Regions from separate parts of the Paenibacillus sp. FSL P4-0176 genome, predicted to be linked through region 1. Evidence: predicted binding sites of a transcription regulator. Region 1 holds the regulator's gene; the other holds the start of a gene.
The links. The regulator LexA, encoded in region 1, represses DNA repair genes until DNA is damaged. The targets are predictions, from matches to a motif close to CGAACATATGTTCG.

Region 1 (3,200 bases):
TTTTCTTAACCGTTCTCTCGAACGAACGCGACATGAGAATCCCCCTTATGTGTCTTTGTATCGGCTTACATAACTGTAAACCAACATTTCCCCCTATAAATTGCACACTCAAAATAACAGGAAGAAACCTAAATATCATAATGATATCATTAGGTTTCGTTAGTGTTTGAGTTTGCCTTGGTGGCCTTTGTCATTCTCATCATCAACAATCTCAATGGTATCCAGTTGTTGTCTGAAATTGCTGCGAATATTACTCAAATAAATCTCTCTTAGTTCGGCACGTTCAGCAAGTTCTTCCTCCGACAATCCAGTGGACTTTTGCTTACGAGCCAATTCGTTAATGCGTGCTACCAGACTATCTATATCCAAGCTTGTCCCCTCCAAAAATACAAAGTCATATTAACTTTGCCATTATAAAGGCTGCTTGTCAAGCTGACACGCGCTAACACTCATTGATGTGCATTTTATTCTGCAAATTGCGGTAGAGCTAGTACTTGTCCCACTTGGATGGATGTTGTATGAAGTTGATTCACTTTCTTAATTGCTTCTATATAAATACGTGTATCCATATTCGTCGGTTTATGTTCCAAAGAAATACTCCATAATGTTTCCCCTTGTGAAACAGCTATCTTTCCTCCTGGCAGAACATCATTCTCATTGCCGGCAAATACAGTTAAAACGGTGCTGCATCCAATAAATATAATCATAGAAGTAATGGCTACCTTTAACATCCATGAAGAAATCTTGAAACGCGCTAAAACCTTCTTGTAGTTCCCTATGTTAGACTTCACCAGTTCCGAATTCATTGGTTCATAAATGCTTTGATAAGTAGAATATCTCATTAAATGCCCGCCTCCAAACGTTTGTTCCTATCTGTTGAAATCAATATAACACGAACACTTGTTTTGTTCAATAGATTTTCAGAACAATTGTTCGCTTCTTTTTTAGAAGGAACAATATCTTATTTCAAGTACTTGTGCAAAACATTTGCAGTATTATGCTCTGACTTTTGGACAATTTCTGTTCTATAAGCTAAAAAACACTGATTTAATGCTATTTTATTTAGAACTTATGTTTGTACGAACGGAGGTTCTATGTTATAATTTTCCCAAACGTTACTAAAATGGGGTTGATACGGTATGTCGAAGATATCCAGCAGGCAGCAGGCTATTCTGGAGTTTATACGAAATGAAGTCCGGTTGAAGGGGTATCCTCCTTCCGTACGGGAAATTGGTGAAGCGGTTGGACTGGCTTCCAGCTCAACAGTACATGGACATTTGGATCGTTTGGAGAAAAAAGGTTTGATCCGACGCGACCCTACCAAGCCAAGAGCCATTGAGCTTTTGAGCCAAGAAGAATCTGAGCATTCTCATCAATTTGCTCATAGCGTTGCACGTATTCCTGTTGTTGGTAAGGTTACAGCCGGGGTTCCAATCACTGCAACCGAGAACATTGAAGACTACTTCCCTCTTCCTACACATTATGTAGGCGAACAGAAAGTGTTTATGCTTTCGGTAGTCGGAGATAGCATGGTGGAAGCTGGAATCGTTAACGGAGATTACGTTATTGTCCGTCAACAGCAAACTGCTGATAACGGTGATATCGTCGTTGCAATGACTGAAGACGATGAAGCTACAGTGAAAACGTTCTATAAAGAGAAAGATCATATTCGCCTTCAACCGGAGAATGCGACCTTCGAACCTTTACGTTTGAAACATGTTAGTATTCTGGGTAAAGTCATTGGCCTTTTCCGAGATATTCATTAATATTTAACTTGAGTAACAAAACTAGATGTAATGAAATACGAAAGAGGTTATCCTGATCAACAGGACAACCTCTTTTTTCATGTTTATGTTATTTTAGCGGCTAATTATTCACTGCGTTTCAGAACACTCTTGTGATGCGAGAACACATCAAAGCTCTGTTGTCCGTGATATGAGCCCATACCGCTCTCTCCTACACCACCAAACGGGAGGTAGTGTGAAGTCATATGAGAAAGTGTGTCATTAATACATCCCCCACCGAAGGATACTTGATTCAGAACCTGATCCTGCAGCTGCTCATCCTGTGTGAAGAGATATAGCGCCAATGGTTTTGGCCGGCGAACAATCTCATCTAGCATAGGATTCAGGTCACTGTACGTAAATACAGGAAGAATCGGACCAAAGATCTCTTCTTGCATGACAGCTGATTCCCAGTTCACATCTCCAAGTACAGTCGGCTCAATGAGCAACTGCTCTCGTACAGAACGTCCACCAATCAGCGTTTTGCCATCTGTTAGGAATTTCGACAACCGATCAAAGTTACGCGAGTTAACAATATGCGGGAAATCAGCGTTCTGTAACACATCGTCCCCAAATTTATCTTTGATCTCTGCGCCAATCAGATTGATCAATTCGTCATGAACTTGTTCATGTACAAGCAAATAATCCGGAGCAACGCAAGTTTGGCCTGCATTCAGGAACTTACCACGAACAATACGCTGGGCCACCAGCTTCAGTTCTGCATCGTTATGGACAATAGCAGGACTCTTGCCCCCTAGCTCCAGGGTTACAGGAGTCAAATGCTCCGCAGCTGCCTTCATAACAATGCGACCAACACCTGTGCTTCCTGTGAAGAAAATATAATCAAACTTCTCTTTCAACAATGCTGTGCTAGCCTCAACTTCGCCTTCCATAACCGCAATATACTCCTGAGGGAAGATCTCCTGAATCAGATCATACGTCAGACGAGATACGGCTGGTGTTAATTCAGAAGGCTTGATAACTGCACAGTTACCGGCTGCAATTGCTCCAATCAGTGGACCAAAGGCCAGTTGGAAAGGATAGTTCCAAGGTGCAATAATAAGAGCCACTCCGTATGGTTCAGGGTAAATGGTACTCACCCCATCCGGCATAGCCGAATTGGTTGGGACTTGTTTTGGTGCAGCCCATTCCTGCAGGTGTTCTAATGCAAAATCCAGTTCACCCAGAACAATGCGAATCTCGGAACCGTAAGCTTCCGCCTCTGATTTGTTCAAATCTGCCCGAAGTGCATCTTGAATCCGTTGCTGATACTTTTCAATTCCTTTTCTAAGCTGTTGAAGCGCATTAATCCGATAATCAATATTTTTAGTTTGACCTGTATAAAAAAATGTACGTTGTTCTGTCACCAGTTGTTTTGCCTGATCCATATTAACATCTCCAATTAATTATTTAAAA
Region 2 (3,200 bases), 1.4 Mb from region 1:
TTCTAGTGCCTCAACAATGAGATCATTGGCAATGCCCTTTTGACGCAGCTCTTGCCTTATCCACAGTTTTCCCTTCCGCTTGCCCTCCATACGCTGTCTTGTCCATTCCTTCGCAAATAGATCGTCATCCACCAGGTTCTCCCGCTCAAGCCGATCCAGCGCCTCTTCAATCAAAGGTGCAGCAAACTCCTTCTGACGAAGTTTCTGACTTAATTCATGGCGCGTACGTGGCTTATGCTCCAAAAAACGCAGAGACTGTGCATACGTCCGCTGTCGCTCATCAGCTAGAATGATATCTTCCAGATCCTTCTTCATAAACGTATTACCTTGAGTCATCCTGTATTTAATCATCACATCTTCAAGAACCGTAATGGAGTGGATGCCAAAAGTGATTCGATAACGAGCTTGCCTGCTCTTCGTTCGTTCTACACGTGTAATAATAAGTTCTTCGTTGTCCGGAAATTGGGATAGGCCGTCCTGTTCTGCTTCTTCATATAAATCCTCGTCATGTTGATCCATTCTGGTCTCCCCTTTCATAACATTTTCATTCTGACTACGCCAAGCACATCTTCACATAAGACAAAGAACACCAATAATACAAAAGACCGGGAACTCTGCCCGGCCTTTACTCCACAGTTAGCGTGCTAACAGCCCCTGTCCATTGGGACAGGGGCTGTTAGACAGCACGAGTACTCCCACTACAATCCATTATCCAGATTGATCCAAGCTCAATCAGATAAGTTTACGGAGTCCAGTGGGGAACACCCTCAGGGTCCTCCCTACAAGAGAGGTTTTGAGAGATTACTCGTTGATTTCAAACAATTCTTGTTCTTCTGCTGCTTCTTTTTGTTGCTCTTCACTAGTTGGCGCAGGAACTGCAGTAACCAAGTTACTGGCTACACGAATTTTTTGTTCAATGATGTCAGCAATATCTTTATGCTCTTTCATGAACTGCTTTGCGTTCTCACGGCCTTGTCCTAAACGCTCGCCTTCGTAGGAGTACCAAGCACCACTTTTATTAACGATGTCCAGCTCTGTACCAATGTCAATGATACTGCCTTCTCTCGAAATACCCTCGCCATACATGATATCCACTTCCGCTTGTTTAAACGGAGGTGCCACTTTGTTTTTCACAACTTTAATACGAGTACGGTTACCAATCATGTCATTGCCTGATTTGATACTCTCAATACGACGCACATCCAGACGTACTGTGGAATAAAACTTCAGAGCACGACCACCAGGTGTTGTTTCCGGGTTACCAAACATAACGCCGACTTTCTCACGAAGCTGGTTAATGAAGATTGCGATTGTTTTGGATTTGCTGATTGCACCAGACAGTTTACGCAGCGCCTGAGACATCAAACGCGCTTGCAAACCAACGTGTGAATCGCCCATTTCGCCTTCAATCTCTGCTTTTGGAACCAATGCGGCTACAGAGTCAATAACGACGATATCTACTGCACCACTGCGTACAAGAGCTTCTGCAATTTCCAGCCCTTGCTCACCCGTATCTGGCTGAGACAGAAGCAATTCATCAATATTAACACCAAGTTTGCTTGCGTACTGTGGGTCAAGAGCATGCTCGGCATCGATAAATGCAGCTTGTCCACCCGCTCTTTGTACTTCAGCGATAGCATGCAATGCTACGGTTGTTTTACCAGAGGATTCGGGTCCATATATTTCAACAATACGGCCTTTAGGCAAGCCGCCTGTTCCTAATGCAATATCCAAAGCCAAGGAACCACTGGGAATAATTTCCACATTCATATGAGTGGACTCACCCAGTTTCATGATGGATCCTTTACCAAATTGCTTCTCTATTTGACGGAGCGCCATATCAAGCGCGGCACGACGGTCTGACAATAAGCTCACACCCTTTACTGTTTATAAGATAATGATACCTTGTTTTAACACGTTTGCCAAGCTTTTTTTCGAACATACATTCGTTTTTTTGTGAAGGCCGAGGCGCCTCTTCCTCAAGGAAACTTTCCATTAAACAGAAAAAAGAACCGTAAACAAGGCTGTAAAGCCTAATTCTACGGTTCTTCCGTCTTCCTTAATTATACTTGCTTGGAACTGTAAATGCAATCGAAGCTATTAACTAATCAATCCATCGCCACAAGTTTTTGCCATAAGCGATAGAGAATAGCTTTGGCTGAACGAATGCGAACCGTCTCGCGATTACCATTAATACGCAACTCATGAATTTCCGTCTCTTTTCCACGTTCAGCAAGAGCGATGAAGACAAGTCCGGGTGGTTTGCGTTCCGAATATCCCGGTCCAGCTACACCGGTAACAGCCAAGCCAAAATCAGCATCGCCAATCATGCGGATCTGCTCAGCAAGCACTTTTGCAACCTCAGGGCTTACCGCCCCAGGTGCATCTTCACCCTCCAGATAATCATGAGGCACATTCAGCAGCTTTTCTTTAATTTCATTGGAGTAACAAACAATTCCACCTTTGAGCATTGATGCACTTCCGGGTACAGAGGTCAGACTTTGCATGACAAGCCCTCCTGTACAGCTCTCAGCAGCGCTGAGTGTCAGCCCCATGTCAGACATCATGGTTACAATCGTGTACTCTATAGGCACATCCTCGTTCGCGTAGAGATGTTCTGTCAAACGTTCCCGAATCTGAACCTCCATCGCATCCAGCTTCAGCTTCGCCTCTCCCTCACTCGCAGCCTTTGTGGAGACACGTACCGTAACTTCGCCTTCGCTCGCGTAAGGAGCAATCGTAGGGTCTGTCTGCGCGTCAATCAGATCCAGAAGTCGATCTTCCAGAGCAGATTCACCAATACCTGCGAATTTGAGCATTCGGGAATAGATCGGCATCTCTTCTGTGAGTACATGCTGGAACAGCCAAGGTTTGACTTCCTGTTCAAACATTGGAATCAACTCTTTAGGTGGTCCAGGCATCACAACATAATATTTGTCATTGTCAGAAATCGCATTTCCTGCCGCAAGGCCCGTTTCATTGGCCAGAGGTGTTCCGCCATCAATAACGATCGCCTGACGTCTGTTATTCTCTGTCATATCCACATTACGATCTCTGAAAAAGCTCTCAATTTTGTCCATTGCCATTCGATCTGTATGCAGTTTCCGGTTAAGAACAGCTGCGAGCGCATCCTTGGTCAGATCATCTTGGGTAGGTCCGATGCCACCGGAAAATAAAATAACGTCTGCACGGCTCTGCGC

Region 2: a site for LexA is predicted at 1,936-1,949, ahead of recA (recombinase RecA). Genes of this name have one in related genera too.

What each region holds. Positions count from the first base shown of each region.
Region 1 covers NZ_CP150242.1:4,119,560-4,122,759, forward strand. Annotated here, with positions in the region: gene MKY95_RS18545 (hypothetical protein) at 1-34, opposite strand, end outside; gene MKY95_RS18550 (DUF896 domain-containing protein) at 160-369, opposite strand; gene MKY95_RS18555 (LysM peptidoglycan-binding domain-containing protein) at 465-842, opposite strand; gene lexA (transcriptional repressor LexA) at 1,140-1,766, shown strand; gene MKY95_RS18565 (aldehyde dehydrogenase) at 1,871-3,172, opposite strand.
Region 2 covers NZ_CP150242.1:2,695,855-2,699,054, reverse strand. Annotated here, with positions in the region: gene MKY95_RS12480 (regulatory protein RecX) at 1-519, opposite strand, end outside; gene recA (recombinase RecA) at 802-1,866, opposite strand; gene MKY95_RS12470 (competence/damage-inducible protein A) at 2,109-3,200, opposite strand, start outside.